3 regions of the Pseudomonas hefeiensis genome follow, and region 3 is predicted to be linked to each of the others. Evidence: predicted binding sites of a transcription regulator. Region 3 holds the regulator's gene; each other region holds the start of a gene.
The links. Region 3 encodes sigma-54, which starts transcription at its own class of promoters, with help from an activator protein. Its sites were predicted from a motif close to ANTGGCATNNANNTTGCTNT; they were not measured.

Region 1 (6,706 bases), 1.3 Mb from region 3:
CCTCGACGACACCCTGTGGGACACAGCCCCGGTGATCGCCAGCGCCGAAGCCGTATTACGCCAATGGCTGACCGATAACGCCCCTACCCTGGGCAGCGTGCCGGTGGAGCACCTTTTTACCATTCGCGAGCAAGTGCTGCGCGAAGAACCCGGCCTGAAACACCGCATCAGCGCACTGCGCCGACGGGTGCTGTTCCGTGCATTGCAGGACGCCGGTTATGACCAGTGGCAAGCCTCGGAACTGGCGGACGAAGCGTTCGAAACGTTCCTGCACGCCCGTCACCAACTGGAAATCTTTCCCGAGGTGCAGCCTACCCTGGAAGTTCTGGCCAACCATTTCGCCCTCGGCGTTGTCACCAATGGCAACGCCGATGTACGTCGCCTGGGACTGGCGGATTATTTCAAGTTCGCCCTGTGCGCCGAGGACATCGGCATCGCCAAGCCTGACGCCAGGCTGTTCCATGAAGCCTTGCAACGCGGCGGCGCCACGGCGCAAACCGCCGTACACATTGGCGATCATCCGGGTGACGACATCGCCGGCGCCCAACAGGCTGGCTTGCGGGCAATCTGGTTCAATCCGGCGGGTAAAGTCTGGGATGCAGAGCATGCACCGGATGCAGAGATTCGCAGCCTGACCGAGCTGCCGGGGTTGCTTACGGGGTGGCATAGCCAACCCTGAACCGCCTGCTTTGTGGCCACCGGAGCCCAAATTGTGGGAGCGAGCCTGCTCGCGATAGCAATGGCACATCCAGCATCGATGTGACAGATAGATCGCTATCGCGAGCAGGCTCGCTCCCACAAGGGGTGTGCCTGGCTTGGAAATAGAATCACGCCCATGAAAAAGCCCGCAGCGACGGCGGGCTTTTTCAGCAAGCAAGAAGCAGATGCTCAGATCGGGCGGCTGCCGTACTTGTTGTCCGGTTTCTTGGGCGGATCCGCAACAACGTTGGCCTCCACTTCCTGCACCTTGCCGCCTCTGGCCAGGAACTCTTCCATGGCCTTGGCGAGTGCATCACGCTCCTTGTTCTTGGCCTCTACGCTCGGCAACTCGTCGACCGAAACCGCCGCCTTGGCCTTGCCTTTAGCGGCTGGCGCCGGTACATCGGCCCCGTCATCGTCAGCAACGTCTTCAGCCGCCGCTTCCAGGCCTTCTTCGGCCTCGTCTTCGTCACCTACTTCGAGGTCGTCGTTTTCCAGATCATCGTCGCTCATGTTCTACCTCATGACTTGCGAAAAGCAGATTAGTTATAGCCCAGCTTCGCCGTCTGTCGAAGGCTGCCAGAAAAAATTCAACATCCGCCGGCAATCAGCGGTTACGCCCCATCACCGTACAAAGTGGCGAGGACTTTACGAGCACCGCCATGATCACGGTGCTCGCCCAGATAAACACCTTGCCAGGTACCCAATGCCAACCGTCCCGCCGTGACCGGCAAACTAAGCTGACACCCCAGCACGCTGGCCTTGAAGTGCGCCGGGAGGTCGTCCAGGCCTTCGTCGTTGTGTTCATAATCGGCGCTTCCTTGTGGGATCAGCCGATTGAAAAATCGTTCGAAGTCTCGACGCACCGCCGGGTCGGCGTTCTCGTTGATGGTCAACGAGGCCGAGGTATGCTGCAGCCACAGATGCAACAGACCGACACGACATGCCCGGAGTTCAGGCAGGCCGGCGAGCAACTCGTCCGTTACCAGGATGAAAGCCCCGAGGCCTTGCCCGCAGGGTTATCAGCGTCTGTTGCCACATACAGATCTCCGCACGTTCGGCGCGCATTCTAGCGCGCTCTGGGAAAAAACAAAGGGCCTAATACCCCTGCTTTGGTGTAAGCCGATAGCGGTAGAAAAACCCATGTCGCGTCCATAACAAAAGACGTCGGAAAAACCGGCACATCCTGTGAGCAATGACAAACTCCAGACAAAAAAATGCCCGGCGAACCGGGCATTTTTTATTGCGTGTGCTTACAGATTGTAGCCACGTTCGTTGTGCTGGGCCAGGTCCAGGCCGACCGCTTCTTCTTCCTCGGAGACGCGCAGACCCATCACGGCGTCCAGGACCTTGAGGATGATGAAGGTGACGATCGCGGTGTAGATCACCGTGAAGCCTACACCCTTGAGCTGAATCCACACTTGTGCGCCGATATCGGTCACGGTGCCGAAGCCACCCAGGGCCGGGGCTGCGAATACACCGGTGAGGATCGCGCCCAGGATACCGCCGATACCATGCACGCCGAAGGCGTCCAGGGAGTCGTCATAGCCCATTTTGCGCTTGAGGGTAGTGGCGCAGAAGAAGCACACCACACCCGCCGCCAGACCGATCACCAGGGCGCCCATCGGGCCCACGGTGCCGGCAGCCGGAGTAATTGCAACCAGACCCGCCACTACACCCGAGGCAATGCCCAGTGCGCTTGGCTTGCCGTGGGTGATCCACTCGGCGAACATCCAGCCCAACGCCGCAGCGGCGGTTGCAATCTGGGTGACCAGCATTGCCATGCCGGCGGTGCCGTTGGCCGCGATGGCAGAACCTGCGTTGAAGCCGAACCAGCCAACCCACAGCATGGCCGCGCCCATCAGGGTGTAACCCAGGTTATGCGGCGCCATCGGGGTAGTCGGGAAGCCCTTGCGCTTGCCCAGTACCAGGCACGCCACCAGGCCTGCGATACCGGCGTTGATATGCACCACGGTGCCGCCAGCGAAGTCCAGCACGCCCCAATCCCACATCAGGCCGCCGTTACCGGACCAGACCATGTGCGCAATCGGTGCATACACCAGGGTGAACCACACGGCCATGAAGATCAGCATCGCGGAGAACTTCATCCGCTCGGCAAACGCACCGACGATCAGGGCCGGGGTGATGATGGCGAACGTCATCTGGAAGGTAATGAACACCGCTTCAGGGAACAGGCCAGTCAGGCTATCGGGCGTGAGGCCCGCCAGGAATGCCTTGTTCAGACCGCCGACGAACGAATTGAAGTTGACGACGCCCTGCTCCATCCCCGTGGTGTCGAACGCAATGCTGTAGCCGTAAATGACCCACAGAATGCTGATCAGCCCGGTAATGGCAAAGCATTGCATCATCACCGAAAGAATGTTTTTCGACCGAACCATACCGCCATAGAACAGCGCCAGGCCGGGAATGGTCATGAACAGTACAAGAATTGTGGCAGTGAGCATCCAGGCGGTGTCGCCGGAGTTCAGGACTGGGGCTGCCGCTTCTTCTGCCATGGCCAGGCCAGGCGTTACGAAGGACAACAGGGCTCCTAGCCCTGCGAATTTACGCAGAGTCATATTGTTTTCTCCTGGGGCGTTGGGTTTGGCGGCTTAGATTGCGTCGGTATCGGTTTCGCCGGTACGGATGCGAATAGCCTGTTCCAGATTGACCACGAAGATCTTGCCGTCACCAATCTTGCCGGTGTTGGCGGCTTTGGTGATCGCCTCGATAACCCGGTCCAGATCCTTGTCGTCAATGGCGACATCGATCTTCACCTTGGGCAGGAAATCAACCACGTATTCCGCGCCGCGATACAGCTCGGTGTGACCTTTCTGCCGACCGAAGCCTTTGACCTCAGTAACGGTAATGCCCTGCACGCCGATTTCGGACAGCGACTCGCGCACGTCGTCCAACTTGAACGGCTTGATGATGGCAGTGACTAGCTTCATGAAACTTTCTCCCGAATTGGTGGACTTGCCCCAGGAAAACAAACCCGACTCAAGTCTAAGCGCAGTGCCTGGCTTTGTAACGCATCGTCGGCCCAAGTTGCCCGACCGGTGCCAGCTAACCACTCTGACGAAGCTCCCCGCTCCGCCGGCTGCACTGCATTCGTCACAGCGACTGCATCAGTGCATGGGTCATCAGCCACTAAGCAGAAACCTTGCCATCTGTGCCCAAACCTTCTGATTTCAGTCTCTTACCCACTGTGCCGGCTTACGCCGCACCCCAATCCGGAACAATACGCACAACAACAGTGCGACGATGCCCGATCCGGTGCGCGAAAAGCGTGCACTCCTTGCTCGCCAATTGAATATAGACGCTGCGTGTTACACTGCCCCCATCGTTTTCAGGACACCTGCCATGCTTGCGCCCAAAGACCTCCTCGACGCCCTGAGTGGCCACGCCTCCCGCCTCTTGAGCGGCGATACCCCCCTGCCCAAAAGCGAAATCGAAAGCCAGTTCAAGGCGCTTCTGCAAAGCGGGTTCAGCAAGCTGGATCTGGTGAGCCGGGAAGAATTCGACAGTCAGATGGTCGTACTGGCCCGGACCCGGGCGCGGTTGGAGAGTCTGGAGGCGAAGGTGGCGGAGTTGGAGGCGAAGGTAAGTCCACCGAGCGAATAACGTCCCCTGGAGCTGCTGAAGGCTGGGATTTTTTGACTCGCCGCATTGCCCCCCCCCTATTGCCTCGCAAAGTTGGCGTTCCAGTATACAAGGCCGTGCGTATTCTAATGGTGCCGGGGAGGCCCCCATCACCCGTGCAAATGATCACGCCCGGCAGGCTAAACCAAATGCTTTCTAGTGGCCCATCGCCATTGCATTTTTACACCGCCGTGCTATACAACGCTGGCTAACGTGCTGTTTGCTGTTGAAACTAGGTTTACGATCATGCTTAAAACCACATGAAAACGCGGCTAGTGGGCTAATACTAGTCAACCCTATAAGTTTGGTAGTGCCTGGAACGTCAAAAAAGTAACCACGGAGATTCAATGACTCTACCTGACGATTTTTCCCCTGATAAGTATTTAGAGTTACACCCCGATGTGCTTAAGGCAGGATTAAATCCAGCGCTGCATTACTTGAAATTCGGCATACCGGAAGGACGAGCTTACAAGGGTGCCGCACGTTACGTTGAAAAAAAATACAATCCATTACACCCAAAAATTGATGAAACCTATCATCACGATGGTTTAGCGTCCCGACACAACCATGACTTCATGATTGACCCCGCTTTCAGGGCCGCCTATGGTCGGGGCGTAGCTGCCGCGGGCATGGATTACAATTGGTTCTGGAGAGTTCATGTTGGGCTTTGGGCCGCGAGATCTGCTGCGAAACTCACAGGTGATTTCGTGGAGTGCGGTGTGAATCGTGGATTTTTAAGTTCCGCAATTATGCATGACTTGGACTGGAACAAAACCAACCGAGTCTTTTATCTCTTAGACACTTTTGCCGGTCTCGATGAGCGTTATCTATCAGATGAAGAACGGGAGGGCGGTGTGTCTGAGCGTAACCGCAGAGAGATAACCTCCGGTTTCTATACAACCAATCTCGAGTCAGTGAAACAAAATTTTGCAGAGTGGCCAAGAGCAACCATTATTCAGGGCAGCATTCCGGACACGCTCCCCCAAATTGATTCGACCCAAATCGCATTCCTGCACATTGACTTGAACTGCACGATACCTGAAGTGGCGGCCATTGATTACTTGTGGGATCGCTTGGTACCTAATGCGTTTGTTTTGTTAGATGATTACGCCTACTTTGGCTATCAGCCGCAAAAAGAAGGCATGGATCAATGGGCAGAAAAAATGAATTTGTCGATTTTGAGTTTACCTACCGGTCAAGGTCTGTTGATCAAGCCTTGAGCTCGTATGAGGGAGATACGTCCAAGCATATGAGTAACAAAACTCTCGGTATCTATTGAGCGTTCAGGTAGCGGCGGTCCGAGAGACTGCCCTCCCTTATACCTTCCCCCTGCAACGTTTCCACGCCAGGGTTAGGGTGGGACAATTTCTTCTACGCGTCATTCATTTGCAACATCCGGTCCATATTTGACGGCTACATCCTCACGCTAACTCGCCATATCGCTACTACCCTTCCCAAACCGCAGGACGCGGTTTTTGCCCCCACCAAAGGAACTATCCATGTCTCTGGCCATTGTCCATAGCCGCGCCCAAGTGGGTGTGGAAGCGCCCGCCGTTACCGTTGAAGTCCATCTGGCCAATGGCTTGCCGTCGCTGACGATGGTCGGTTTGCCTGAAGCGGCGGTGAAGGAAAGCAAGGACAGGGTACGTAGCGCGATCATCAATTCGGGGCTGAATTTCCCGGCGCGGCGCATCACCCTGAACGTCTAAAGGTCATCAATGAGGGGTATGGACACGGTTTTGAGCCCGCACTCAGGGGCCGTAGCATCTTAGGTATGGACGTCAATGGCTGCGGCGACGTCCACGCTGATTTCTGTAATATTGAGATAGCCAATCTCACTAGCTCGCTGCGTAGGCAGGCGCGTCAACACATCCTTCAGGTAGGCATAGCCGGGCACGCCTGCTCCAAGTGGCTACTTCGATCTTGATGTAGCAGTGAGCTGCTATCTCTCGGGCGACCTCCAGCGTAGGCTTCAGGTTATGCAGGACGCAATCAGGCAACCGCCAAGGAGTTCACATGTACCTCACGATCATGAAGCCACAAGCGCTTCAGCAAATCGCTGTATTAGCCCGTGGATTATGGATCGTTGAAGGCCCTGAGGGCTCCGTGCTGGTAATCAAGGCAGGGAAAGAGCTGATCCTGGCCGCTCAGCAAAGGCGTGAACTGAAGCTTTACCTCGCGCCATACAAGGCAGACGAAACGACGGGACTTACGCTTCTCACTGCCTGCTTTGATGACCCACAAAGCCCGCTATTGATCAAAACCCCACTCATCCCTGGTGACCCTCTCACCGAGGCACTGCAGAGCCTCCCTGACGAGTTCAGTGTGTGCTTTTTCGACGAGCACAACCGTGAGCTGTTCAGTT
Region 2 (6,706 bases), 3.1 Mb from region 3:
GAAACTCAGGTCGAAATAGAGGAAGGCCGCGAACAGTGTCGGGGTGTGGCCGGATTTCCAGAAGCTTGAATTCATCGCGCACCTCAGCTGTAAAAGTCTCGAGAAATGAGTCAGTGCCTTGAAGCAGTGCGCCGCCTGTGGCTGCACCACCGACCCCGGACTGTGGGGTCAAAACAAAAAAACGCCGCAACCCGAATCGCCAGGGGGCGAGGAGGGTGTGCGACGTCTTTGTCGTAGGTGGGGCAACCGCCGTTGGTTACCTGTGGGGTTGCTTAAGCGAGATCTGTGCCAACAGGAGGGTTTGGCGTGAGGGCTATCGCGAGCAGGCTCGCTCCCACATGGGGTTCTCGGGGTGAATGCAGCATTTGCGTGCCCCCCAATCCCCCATGTGGGAGCGGGCTTGCTCGCGAAAGCAATCTCATATCCAACATCGATATCGACTGACCCACCGTCTTCGCGAGCAAGCCCGCTCCCACACTTGATCTGGGGTGTTCGCGAATGCTGTGTTCCCCACTGAACCTGTGGGAGCGAGCCTGCTCGCGATGGGGGCAGGCCAGGCGCTGCAAGGCTTTCAGCCGAGCAACTCATTCATCGCAATGATCTGCTCAGCCACCTGGATCAGCTTCTGCTGGCGGCTCATGGCCTGGCGGCGCATGAGGGTGTAGGCCTGTTCTTCGTTGCATTCTTTCATCTTCATCAGCATACCCTTGGCCAGTTCGATGCGTTTGCGTTCGGCCAGTTGCTGGTCCCGGGCCAGGAGCTGGGCGCGCAGGGCCTGGTCGCTTTCGAAGCGCGCCATGGCCACGTCGAGGATCGGTTGCAGGCGCGCGGCGTGGATGCCTTCGACGATGTAGGCGCTTACGCCCGACTTGATCGCCTGGCGCATCACATCCGGATCGTGGGAGTCGGTAAACATGACGATCGGTCGTGGCTGATCGCGGCTGACCAGCACCACTTGCTCCATGACATCGCGCCCGGGTGACTCGGTATCGATCAGGATCACGTCCGGACGCACTGTTTCGACGCGCGCCGGCAGGTCGATGGTCAATCCGGATTCGTCGATGACTTCGAACCCGGCCTCAATCAGGGCCGCTTTGAGGCGGCCGACTTTTTTCGCGGTGTCGTTGATCAGCAGGATACGCAGCATGGTCGAGGCTCCTGTCAGCGGCTGGCGAAGAGGGGAGCCGCATCGCTCAAGGCGTGCAGTTTGAAGCTTTTGGCATAAGCGGTCGGATCCGAGCCGTCCCAGAGGGTGCCGTCGATCAATTGGCTGCTGCGCATGTCCTGGCGGGGCGATGCAATGTCCAGTGCCGCGCAGGCTTCACGGTATAGCTTGAGTTGCTGGACTTGCCGCGCCACGGCCAGGTAATCCGGGTCTTCACGCAATAGGCCCCAGCGGCGGAACTGGGTCATGAACCACATGCCATCGGACAGGTAGGGCAGGTTCACTTCGCCGTTGCCGTGGAAGCGCATCGCGTGAGGGTCCTGCCAGCTGTTGCCCAGCCCGTCGGCGTAGATCCCCAACAGGCGCGGCTCGATGCAGTCCAGCGGCGCATCCAGGTATTCGGGCGCACTCAATAGTTGTGCAGTGCTGCGGCGATTCTCGGTGCTTTGCTCAATGAAGCGACTGGCTTGCAGGATCGCCATCACCAGTGCGCGGGCGGTATTGGGGTATTGCTCGACAAATGCACGGGTGCAGCCGAGGACTTTTTCCGGGTGATCGGGCCAGATGGTCTGGGTGGTCGCCAGGGTGAAGCCCAGGTTCTGCTTTACTGCGCTGGCGCACCACGGCTCGCCCACGCAGAACCCGTCGATGCGTCCGGCCTGCAGGTGGGCGATCATTTGCGGCGGCGGCACCACGACGCTGTCGACATCCGACAGCGGATGGATGCCTTGGGCGGCGAGCCAGTAATAGAGCCACATGGCGTGGGTGCCGGTGGGGAAGGTCTGGGCGAAGGTCAGTTTCGGGCGAGTTTGGTGCACATGCCGTTCCAGTGCCTCAGGACTGGTCACGCCTTGGGCCTGCAAGCCGTGGGAAAGGTTGATGCTCTGGCCGTTCTGGTTCAGCCCCATCAACACCGCCATGTCGGTCGACGCGACCCCGCCGATACCCAGATGCACCGCGTAGATCAGGCCATACAGGCTGTGGGCGGCATCGATTTCACCGCTGACCAGCTTGTCCCGCAGGTTGGCCCAGGATGCCTGGCGCTTGAGGTTCAAGGTCAGCCCGTAAGGCTGGGCGAAGCCCTGGGTGGCGGCCACCACCAGCGGCGCGCAGTCGCTCAAGGCCATGAAGCCGAGATTGATCGCGCTCTTTTCCGGGGCATCGCTGCCGTTGACCCAGGCCAGAGGGTTGGCTGGAATTTCATTCATCGCGCATCACCTTTCCACAAAAAAGGCGCCGTATCCGGACGCTTGCAAGGCCGGATGACGACGCCGTTGTCCTTCAAATACAGTGTGGCACTCATTCCATCGTTGGCATGGGTGCCGATGAACGCAAGTGGTGCAAGGCATATGCCATCGCCGCTGTTTTGTGCAGGCGCCTCGCTTGAATCGCCGTTGGCCGGCTATAATCGCCGCCTCATTTCGTCGCCCGAGTCCAAGCCGCCCATGTACACCCTGGCCCGTGAACTGCTGTTCAAACTTTCCCCGGAAACCTCCCACGATCTGTCTCTGGACCTGATCGGCGCGGGTGGACGTTTGGGCCTCAATGGTCTGCTGTGCAAGGCGCCGGCTAAGTTGCCGGTGACTGTGATGGGACTTGATTTCCCCAACCCGGTCGGGCTGGCGGCGGGCCTGGACAAGAATGGCGCGGCCATCGACGGCTTTGCCCAACTGGGGTTCGGTTTCGTGGAAATCGGCACCGTCACCCCGCGTCCCCAGCCGGGCAACCCCAAGCCACGGATTTTCCGCCTGCCGCAAGCCGAGGCGATCATCAACCGCATGGGCTTTAACAACCTGGGTGTCGACCATTTACTCGGTCGTGTCGCCGCGGCCAAGTACAAGGGCGTGCTGGGCATCAACATCGGCAAGAATTTCGATACACCGGTGGAGCGCGCGGTCGACGATTATCTGATCTGCCTGGACAAGGTCTACGCCCATGCCAGTTATGTGACGGTCAACGTCAGCTCCCCCAACACCCCTGGGCTGCGCAGCCTGCAATTTGGCGACTCCCTCAAGCAGTTGTTGGCTGACCTGGCCCGGCGCCGCGCCGAGTTGGCGGTGATCCATGGCAAGCACGTGCCGCTGGCCATCAAGATCGCTCCGGACATGACTGACGAAGAGACCGCACAAGTGGCCCAGGCCCTGGTCGACACCGGAATGGACGCGGTGATTGCCACCAACACGACGCTGGGTCGCGAAGGCGTCGAGGGGGTGGATCACGGTGACGAGGCGGGCGGGCTGTCGGGTGCGCCGGTGCGGGACAAGAGCACCCATATCGTGAAAGTGCTGGCCGCCGAACTGGCGGGACGCCTGCCGATCATTGCAGTGGGTGGCATTACCGAGGGCAAGCATGCTGCCGAGAAAATCAGTGCAGGCGCGAGCCTGGTGCAGATTTATTCGGGCTTTATCTATAAGGGGCCGGCGTTGATTCGGGAGTCGGTGGATGCGATTGCCGCGCTGCGTTGATTCTCAAGGTGCAGCGCGATTCAACTGTGGCGAGGGGATTTATCCCCGCTGGGCTGCGCAGCAGCCCCTCAGAGTGTCAGGTTTAACGAGTGAACTGTTTGGGGCCGCTTCGCGCCCCAGCGGGGATAAATCCCCTCGCCACAGCTGTATTCACAGCTCCGCTTTTTGCAGTGTTCATGAAACCCAGGCATTAAAAAGGGCTCCTCGAAGGAGCCCCCTGGGCCGAAGCCCGCCGTCCGGATGGGACGTGCGTGGTTAAATCGATGTGAGTATCAAATTGTTGAGTTCTTGAGTGTTAAGCCCTGTGTCAGCCGACGGCGTGAAGTTCGTTGAGTCTGTGGATACCCGCAGTGCCGGTCATACCGTCCCAGTTGTCGCCGCGTCCTTCTCGCCAGCCATTGATCCAGGCTTGACGTACCGACGGTAGAGTAAAGGGGCAAAGCTCACGGGATTTACCACCAACGCCATATTGGTAACCGCGTAAAAAAGCTCTTTCCAACGGATCACGCTTAAGTCTTCTCATAGGGTGTTGCCCTCACTTGTTGACTGTTGCTTCGCGTTGACCTCTGTCGAGGCCGGGGCAGAATCATTCTGCCGTTGGGTGGCTCGTTGCCGGCGTGACGAGCCGAGGTGTTGGCGCCGTTGTGACGTCAACCTGTGTTGAGTTCTAACCAAAGCGTCACATGTATGGAATGATCGTTTTGTCATAAGCGCGTAACAATAAAGATGTTAGGGCGATAAGTAACATGATGTTCGTTGACCGCTAATGAGCAAGAGCCCTGTATGATCGGCCCTGCGTCGAAGGGCGTTGCCCTTGTCCGAATGCGAATGTCCCTGCGTTGCACTCGGGTAATATGCGACGAAAGGGGCGACTTTTCACAATTTGTTGCACAGAATTTTTTACCTGCCCTCGCCTCTAAGCTTTTTAACCTGAGCGGCGAGGGCGGGACGGCACACCTTCGTGCCACGCGGGTGCTCTTGAGAAAAGCACCTGATCGAACCCGGCCCGGCAATGCGTTGCCCGGTCCACTTAGCCAAAGGCTCTGGAAATCCCATGTCCGATCGTTTCGAACTCTTCCTCACTTGCCCCAAAGGTCTTGAAGGCCTGCTCATCGAGGAAGCCGTCGGGCTTGGCCTTGAAGAGGCGCGCGAGCACACCTCGGCCGTGCGCGGCATGGCCGACATGGAAACGGCTTATCGCCTGTGCCTGTGGTCACGTCTGGCCAACCGCGTGTTGCTGGTGCTCAAGCGTTTCCCGATGAAGGACGCCGAAGACCTGTATCACGGCGTGCTGGATGTCGACTGGCAGGACCACATGCTGGCCGATGGCACTCTGGCAGTGGAATTCAGCGGGCATGGCTCGGGCATCGATAACACCCACTTTGGTGCCTTGAAGGTCAAGGACGCCATTGTTGACAAGCTGCGCACGCCGACGGGCGAGCGGCCATCAATCGACAAGCTCAACCCGGACTTGCGCATCCACCTGCGCCTGGACCGCGGCGAAGCGATCCTCTCCCTGGACCTTTCCGGCCACAGCCTGCATCAGCGCGGTTATCGCCTGCAGCAAGGCGCCGCGCCGCTGAAGGAAAACCTCGCCGCGGCCATCCTGATCCGCTCCGGCTGGCCGCGTATTGCCGCTGAAGGCGGGGCGCTGGCCGACCCGATGTGTGGCGTCGGCACCTTTCTGGTCGAAGCCGGGATGATCGCCGCCGACATGGCGCCGAACCTGCGTCGCCAGCAGTGGGGGTTCACCGCCTGGCTCGGCCATGTGCCGGCGTTGTGGAAGAAGCTGCACGAAGAGGCCAGCGCCCGTGCCGCCGCCGGGCTGGCCAAGCCGCCGCTGTGGATTCGCGGCTACGAGGCTGATCCGCGGTTGATTCAGCCCGGCCGCAATAACGTCGAGCGTGCCGGCCTGAGCGAGTGGATCAAGATTTATCAGGGTGAAGTCGCTACCTTCGAACCCCGTCCCGACCAGAACCAGAAAGGCCTGGTGATCTGCAATCCGCCGTACGGCGAGCGTCTGGGCGACGAAGCCAGCTTGCTTTATCTCTATCAGAACCTCGGCGAGCGCCTGCGCCAGGCCTGCCTGAACTGGGAAGCCGCGGTGTTCACCGGCGCGCCGGACCTGGGCAAGCGCATGGGCATTCGCAGTCACAAGCAGTATTCGTTCTGGAACGGCGCCTTGCCGTGCAAATTGCTGCTGATCAAGGTCCTGCCGGATCAGTTCGTCACCGGTGAGCGTCGTACCCCGGAACAGCGTCAGGCCGAGCGTGAGCAGGCTGAGTACGAACAGGCGCCCGACGTACCGCAAGAGCGCCAGTACAACAAGAACGGCAACCCGATCAAACCCGCCCCGGCTCCGGCCCCTGTGGTCGAGCAGGCACGTTTGAGCGAAGGCGGGCAGATGTTTGCCAACCGTCTGCAAAAGAACCTCAAGCTGCTGAGTAAATGGGCCAAGCGTGAAGGCGTGGACTGCTATCGGGTCTACGACGCCGACATGCCGGAATACTCCATGGCCATCGACCTGTACCACGATTGGGTTCATGTCCAGGAATACGTCGCGCCAAAATCCATCGACCCGGAAAAGGCCTCGGCCCGGCTGTTCGACGCCCTGGCGGCCATCCCCCAGGCATTGAACGTGGACAAGAGTCGCGTGGTGATCAAGCGTCGCGAACGCCAGAGCGGCACCAAGCAGTACGAGCGCCAGAGCGCCCAAGGCAAGTTCACCGAGGTCAATGAAGGTGGCGTGAAGCTGCTGGTCAACCTCACCGACTACCTGGACACCGGGCTGTTTCTCGACCATCGGCCGATGCGCCTGCGGATCCAGAAAGAGGCGGCCGGCAAGCGCTTCCTCAATCTGTTCTGCTACACCGCGACCGCCAGCGTCCACGCTGCCAAGGGTGGCGCGCGCAGCACCACCAGTGTCGACCTGTCGAAAACCTACCTGGATTGGGCGCGGCGTAATCTGTCGCTCAATGGCTTCTCGGACAAGAATCGCCTGGAGCAGGGCGATGTGATGGCTTGGCTTGAAGCCAGCCGCGACGAGTACGACCTGATCTTCATCGACCCGCCGACC
Region 3 (6,706 bases):
CCGAAAGCAGAATTTGAGTGGAGAACACCATGAGTGCAGTTCAGAGCGTCGGCCCGCAAGCATTGCCGGCACTGCAGGAACAAGTCGAGCAGATCCTTGCCGAAGCCAAGCGACAGGGCGCCAGTGCGTGTGAGGTGGCGGTGTCCCTGGAACAAGGCTTGTCGACGTCGGTACGCCAGCGCGAGGTGGAAACCGTCGAGTTCAATCGCGACCAGGGGTTCGGCATCACCTTGTACGCCGGTCAGCGCAAGGGCTCGGCCAGCACGTCAGCCAGTGGTCCTGAGGCCATTCGTGAAACCGTCGCCGCTGCGCTGGCGATTGCCCAGCACACCTCCGAAGACGAAGCGTCGGGCCTGGCCGATGCCGCGCTGATGTGCAAGGAATTGCGAGACTTCGATCTGTTCCACGCCTGGGACATCACCCCGGAACAGGCCATTGAGCAGGCGTTGCGCTGTGAGGCGGCGGCCTTCGACGCCGACGCTCGAATCAAGAACGCCGATGGCACGACCCTCAATACCCATCAGGGCTGCCGCGTATACGGTAACAGCCACGGTTTTATCGGCGGTTATGCATCGACCCGCCACAGCCTCAGTTGCGTCATGATCGCCGAAGCCAACGGCCAGATGCAGCGCGATTACTGGTACGACGTGAACCGCCAGGGCACATTGCTGGCGGACCCGGTGAGCATCGGCCAGAAAGCCGCGCTACGGGCGGCCAGCCGCTTGGGCGCGCGGCCAGTGCCGACCTGTGAAGTGCCAGTGTTGTTTGCCGCCGAGTTGGCCGGCGGGTTGTTCGGCAGCTTCCTGTCAGCGGTGTCCGGCGGTAATTTGTATCGCAAATCATCGTTTCTCGAAGGCGCGCTGGGCCAGAAACTGTTCCCGGAGTGGATGACCATCGATGAGCGTCCGCACCTGATGCAGGCCATGGGCAGCTCGGCCTTCGACGGCGACGGCCTGGCCACCTACGCCAAGCCATTCGTGGAGAATGGCGAACTGGTGTCCTACATCCTCGGCACCTATTCGGGTCGCAAGCTCGGCATGCCCAGCACCGCCAATGCCGGTGGCGTGCATAACCTGTTCGTGACCCATGGCGAAGAGGACCAGGCGGCCTTGCTGCGTCGTATGGGCCGTGGCCTGCTGGTGACAGAACTGATGGGCCATGGCCTGAACATGGTCACCGGGGACTATTCCCGCGGCGCGGCGGGGTTCTGGGTCGAGAACGGGGAGATTCAGTTTCCGGTTCAGGAAGTGACCATCGCCGGTAACATGCGCGATATGTTCAAGCAGATACTGGCGGTGGGTAACGACCTGGAACTGCGCAGTAACATCCGCACCGGCTCGGTGTTGATCGAGCGAATGACGGTGGCGGGTAGCTGACCTTCATCGCAGTAAAAAAGGCGCGTCATCCAAGCGGATGACGCGCCTTTTTTATATTTAGAGAAGCCCTGTGGCGAGGGGATTTATCCCCTCGCCACAATGAATCTGCTTCGGACCTGAAGGTTACTCGCCTTCGTCGAAGTAGTTGTTGATCAGTGCTACCAGCGCATCCAGCGCCTCCTGCTCCTGTTCCCCTTCGGTTCGCAGATGGATTTTGGTGCCTTGGCCGGCGGCCAGCATCATCATCGCCATGATGCTTTTGCCGTTGATCATTTTCTCAGGATCACGGCCCACGACGATGTCGCAAGGAAACTGACCTGCCACACCCACGAACTTGGCGGACGCGCGGGCATGCAAGCCCAGCTTGTTGATGATTTCAATTTCCAGAGCAGGCATCGCGATGTGAATCCTTTAGCTGAGGTCGCGGTGGCGAACCTGGACGTTCTTCAGGGACTGTTGCAGGAGCTGACCCAAACGTTCGGTCAGGTAGACGGAGCGGTGATGGCCACCGGTACAGCCGATGGCTATCGTGACGTAGGAGCGGTTGCTCGCGGCAAAGCGCGGCAGCCATTTGAGCAGGTAGCTGGAGATATCCTGGTACATTTCCTCGACATCCGGCTGGGCGGCCAGGTAGTCGACCACCGGCTGGTCGAGCCCTGATTGCTCGCGCAATTCCGGTTTCCAGTAGGGGTTGGGCAAACAGCGCACGTCAAACACCAGGTCGGCGTCTACTGGCATTCCGCGCTTGAAACCGAACGACTCCACCAGAAACGCCGTCCCCGGTTCCGGCTGGTTCAGCAGGCGTAACTTGATGGTGTCGCGCAGTTGATACAGATTCAGGTGGGTGGTGTTGACCTTCAGGTCCGCCAGGTCGGCGATCGGCCCCAGCAGTTGGCTTTCGTCATGGATGGCTTCGGCCAGGGAGCGGCTCGCGTTACTCAGGGGATGACGCCGGCGGGTTTCGGAAAAGCGCTTGAGTAGCGTCTCCTCATCGGCATCCAGGTACAGCACATCGCACTGGATGTGCCGGTTGCGTACTTCCGCGAGCAGTTCGGGGAAGCGCGACAGGTGGCTCGGCAGATTACGTGCATCGATGGACACTGCCACCAGCGGTTGAGCCAGCTCGGTATGGATCAGGGCGCGCTCGGCCAACTCCGGCAGCAGGCCGGCGGGCAGATTGTCGATGCAATAGTAGCCGCTGTCCTCAAGCACGTTAAGCGCCGTGCTTTTACCGGAGCCGGAGCGTCCGCTGACAATGATCATGCGCATGTTTAATGACCGTTCTGCTCGTCCAGGACAACCTGATACAAGGCTTCGTTGCTCTCTGCGCTGCGCAATTTCTCGCGCACTTCCTTGCGGTCCAGCATGCTGGCAATCTGGCGCAGCAGCTCAAGGTGCGCATCGGTCGCCGCTTCCGGTACCAGCAGTACGAACAGCAGGTCGACCGGTGCGCCGTCGATGGCGTCGAAATCTATGGGCGCTTCAAGGTGCAACAGCGCACTGATCGGCGCTGTACAGGTCTTGAGGCGACAGTGGGGAATGGCGATACCGTTGCCAAACCCGGTGGAGCCCAGTTTTTCACGGGCAAACAGGGCCTCGAAGACGTCCTGCATTTCCAGATCCGGCACCTCGCGGTGGATCAGGTTGGCAATTTGTTCGAGGGCTTTCTTTTTACTGCCACCCGGCACGTTCACCTGGGAACGGCCGGGGGTCAGGATGAGTTCTAGTCGGATCATGGATTAGGGGGGTTAACGACCGGTTGCGCCCTGGAGGAGGCTCTGGGTCTTTTCCTTATGCTTTTTGAGTTGGCGATCCAGCTTGTCGGTCAGCAGGTCAATCGCGGCATACATGTCTTCATGTGCAGCGTTGGCAACCACTTCTCCGCCGGGGATATGCAGCGTGGCTTCGATTTTCTGCAGCAGCTTCTCGACGTTCATCGTGACTTGCACGTTGGTGATCTTGTCGAAATGCCTTTCCAATCGTTCGAGTTTCTCGCCGATGTATTCGCGCAGAGGTTCGGTCACTTCCAGTTGGTGTCCACTGATGTTGACTTGCATACAGCTTCTCCTTCGTTGCCAGTGCATAAAGCGGCAGGCAGAAATACCTGCCACTGGAACGCTGTGGCGTGGCCTGTTACATCAACCGCTTGCGTTCGCTCGAAGGTGCGATCCCGAGGGATTCGCGGTATTTGGCGACGGTACGGCGGGCCACCTGAATGCCTTGTGCCTCCAGTAAACCAGCGATCTTGCTGTCACTCAACGGCTTTTTCTGATTTTCCGCGGCCACCAGTTTTTTGATGATCGCGCGGATGGCTGTGGACGAGCATTCGCCGCCTTCGGAGGTGCTGACGTGGCTGGAGAAAAAGTATTTCAGTTCATAGATACCCCGTGGGGTATGCATGAATTTCTGGGTGGTCACCCGCGAAATGGTTGATTCGTGCATGCCCACTGCCTCGGCAATGTCGTGCAGGACCAACGGTTTCATCGCTTCGTCGCCGTATTCCAGGAAACCGCGCTGATGCTCGACGATCTGGGTGGCTACTTTCATCAGGGTTTCGTTGCGGCTTTGCAGGCTCTTGATGAACCAGCGCGCTTCCTGCAACTGGTTGCGCATGAAGGTGTTGTCGGCGCTGGTGTCGGCGCGTTTTACGAAGCCGGCATATTGGGCGTTGACCCGCAACTTGGGCATCGACTCCTGGTTCAGTTCCACCAGCCAGCGGTCGTTGTGCTTGCGCACGATTACGTCGGGAACCACGTATTCGGGTTCGGTGGACTCGATCTGCGAGCCCGGGCGCGGGTTGAGGCTCTGGACCAGTTCGATCACCTGGCGCAGTTCATCTTCCTTGAGCTTCATGCGACGCATCAACTGGCTGTAGTCGCGACCGCCCAGCAGGTCGATGTAGTCGGTGACCAGTCGCTTGGCTTCGGCCAGCCAAGGCGTCTTGGCGGGCAACTGGCGCAATTGCAGCATCAGGCACTCGCCCAGGTTGCGGGCACCAATGCCGGCCGGTTCGAACTGCTGAATGCGATGCAGGACGGCTTCGATCTCGTCCAGCTCAATGTCCAGCTCGGGGTCAAAAGCTTCGAGAATTTCTTCGAGCGTCTCGTCCAGGTAGCCCTGATTGTTGATGCAGTCGATCAGGGTCACGGCGATCAGACGATCGGTGTCGGACATCGGCGCCAGGTTCAGTTGCCACAGCAAGTGGCTCTGCAGGCTTTCGCCGGTGGAGGTACGGGTGGTGAAGTCCCACTCGTCATCATCGCTGCTGGGCAGGCTGCTGGCGCTGGTCTGGTAGACGTCTTCCCAGGCCGTATCCACGGGCAGATCGTTGGGGATACGTTCATTCCATTCGCCATCCTCAAGGTTATCCACCGTCGGGGCGGCTTCCTGGTAGGACGGTTCCGGGATTTCGGTGTTGGTCTTCTGCTCGACGTTATCGGCCAGCGGATCGGTGTTGTCGAAGTCGTCGCCTTCTTCCTGGCGTTCGAGCATCGGATTGGACTCCAGGGCCTCCTGGATTTCCTGTTGCAGGTCCAGGGTCGACAATTGGAGCAGGCGGATGGCCTGTTGCAGCTGCGGTGTCATCGTCAGCTGCTGGCCCATTCTCAAGACTAGCGATGGTTTCATGGCTGGGGCTTAACACCTTATTCGCCGGCGCACATGCGCCATCCACTACAGGGCGCCGAAGCGCCAAACATAAGCAAATTATATGCCTGAAACTGAAGTGTTTGCCTAGGGCGTCGCGTAATAAAAATAGCGACGCCGGGGCGATTGACCAGACACTTTTCGCTTACAGGCGGAACTCATGGCCCAAATACACTTCCTTGACCAGTTCATTGGCCAGGATGGTCGCGGAGTCGCCTTCGGCAATCAACTGGCCGTCATTGACGATATAGGCGGTTTCACAGATATCCAGCGTCTCGCGTACGTTGTGGTCGGTGATCAGTACGCCGATGCCCTTGGCCTTGAGATGGTGGATGATCTGCTTGATGTCGCCCACCGAAATCGGGTCCACGCCGGCAAATGGTTCGTCCAGCAGGATGAATTTCGGTGCGGTGGCCAAGGCGCGAGCGATTTCCACGCGGCGTCGTTCGCCACCGGACAGGCTCATGCCCAGGTTGTCGCGGATGTGGCTGATGTGGAATTCCTGCAGCAGGCTTTCCAGTTCCTGGCGCCGGCCAGCCTTGTCGAGTTCCTTGCGGGTCTCCAGGATCGCCATGATGTTGTCGGCAACCGACAGCTTGCGGAAGATCGACGCTTCTTGCGGCAGATAGCCGATACCGGCCTTCGCCCGACCATGCATCGGCTGGTGGCTGACGTCCAGGTCGTCGATCAGTACGCGGCCCTGATCGGCCTGGACCAGGCCGACGATCATGTAGAAACAGGTGGTCTTGCCCGCGCCGTTGGGGCCGAGCAGGCCGACGATCTGGCCGCTGTCGATGGACAGGCTGACATCACGCACGACTTGACGGCTCTTGTAGCTCTTGGCCAGGTGCTGAGCTTTCAGAGTTGCCATTACGGGGCCTTCTGTTCGTCGGTTTTCTTTTTCGGCTGGAGATGACCATGTCGATCCGTGGGCGCTGCTCGGTGACCTTGCTGCCAGTGGCACGACCGGCGCTGGCCAGCTTTTTGTTCGTGTCGTAGACGATTTTTCTCGCCTTGGGTGGTGTTGCCGTCCTTGTCGATAACCTTGGCGCGATCGATCAGTACGACGCGGTCTTTGGCAGCGTGATACTGGATGGTCACCCCGTAGCCCTGCACCGGCTTGGTGTCGCCTGCGGTTTGCATCTGCTCGAAGTAGGCCAGGTTGCCCACCGAGGTCACCACGTCGATATCGCCAGACTGGGTACGGGTGATGGTCACGGTATTGCCGGTGACCTTCATTGAGCCCTGGGTGATGATCACGTCACCCTTGTAGGTGGCCACACCGTTCTTGTCGTCCAGTTGGGCGTCGTCGGCCTGGATGCGGATAGGCTGGTCGCGGTCGGTCGGGAGGGCCCAGGCGCTCGCGCTTCCCAGTGCTGCGCCCAGACTGAGCAAAATAGGGAGGGTTTTAGCGAGCTTCATACTGTCCTCTTACGTTCGATAGCAGGTGTATCCTGCTTTCCTTCAGATACGCTTTCATTCCCGTGCCGGTCGATACACCACCGGCGCCGTCGATTCTAACGGGTTGCTCGGTCTGCGCATATTCTCGCTGCGGGAAGACTGTCATACGACTGCTGGTGATGATGGTGGTGCGGTTTTTCTCATCGGTCCGGGCGATGCGTACCGAGTCAATCAGCTCTACTTCGGTCCCGTCGGGATTGACTTCGGCGCGCTCGCTCTGCACA

Region 1: glnK (P-II family nitrogen regulator) is a predicted target of sigma-54. The motif match lies at 3,851-3,870, and genes of this name have one in related genera.
Region 2: PSH57_RS19720 (CmpA/NrtA family ABC transporter substrate-binding protein) is a predicted target of sigma-54. The motif match lies at 2,503-2,522, and genes of this name have one in related genera.

Annotation. Positions count from the first base shown of each region.
Region 1 is NZ_CP117449.1:6,172,435-6,179,140, forward strand. It holds gene PSH57_RS27960 (HAD family hydrolase) at 1-679, shown strand, start outside; gene sutA (transcriptional regulator SutA) at 889-1,212, opposite strand; partial or broken gene PSH57_RS27970 (secondary thiamine-phosphate synthase enzyme YjbQ) at 1,314-1,740, opposite strand; gene PSH57_RS27975 (ammonium transporter) at 1,953-3,278, opposite strand; gene glnK (P-II family nitrogen regulator) at 3,312-3,650, opposite strand; gene PSH57_RS27985 (accessory factor UbiK family protein) at 4,063-4,323, shown strand; gene PSH57_RS27990 (TylF/MycF/NovP-related O-methyltransferase) at 4,689-5,561, shown strand; partial or broken gene PSH57_RS27995 (magnesium chelatase domain-containing protein) at 5,841-6,047, shown strand; gene PSH57_RS28000 (hypothetical protein) at 6,358-6,706, shown strand, end outside.
Region 2 is NZ_CP117449.1:4,387,932-4,394,637, reverse strand. It holds gene PSH57_RS19730 (nitrate/nitrite transporter) at 1-75, opposite strand, end outside; gene PSH57_RS19725 (ANTAR domain-containing response regulator) at 572-1,147, opposite strand; gene PSH57_RS19720 (CmpA/NrtA family ABC transporter substrate-binding protein) at 1,162-2,373, opposite strand; gene PSH57_RS19715 (quinone-dependent dihydroorotate dehydrogenase) at 2,611-3,630, shown strand; gene rmf (ribosome modulation factor) at 3,938-4,153, opposite strand; gene rlmKL (bifunctional 23S rRNA (guanine(2069)-N(7))-methyltransferase RlmK/23S rRNA (guanine(2445)-N(2))-methyltransferase RlmL) at 4,685-6,706, shown strand, end outside.
Region 3 is NZ_CP117449.1:1,038,315-1,045,020, forward strand. It holds gene pmbA (metalloprotease PmbA) at 30-1,376, shown strand; gene PSH57_RS04420 (HPr family phosphocarrier protein) at 1,500-1,772, opposite strand; gene rapZ (RNase adapter RapZ) at 1,788-2,645, opposite strand; gene ptsN (PTS IIA-like nitrogen regulatory protein PtsN) at 2,648-3,112, opposite strand; gene hpf (ribosome hibernation-promoting factor, HPF/YfiA family) at 3,125-3,433, opposite strand; gene PSH57_RS04440 (RNA polymerase factor sigma-54) at 3,510-5,003, opposite strand; gene lptB (LPS export ABC transporter ATP-binding protein) at 5,167-5,892, opposite strand; partial or broken gene lptA (lipopolysaccharide transport periplasmic protein LptA) at 5,892-6,443, opposite strand; gene lptC (LPS export ABC transporter periplasmic protein LptC) at 6,430-6,706, opposite strand, start outside.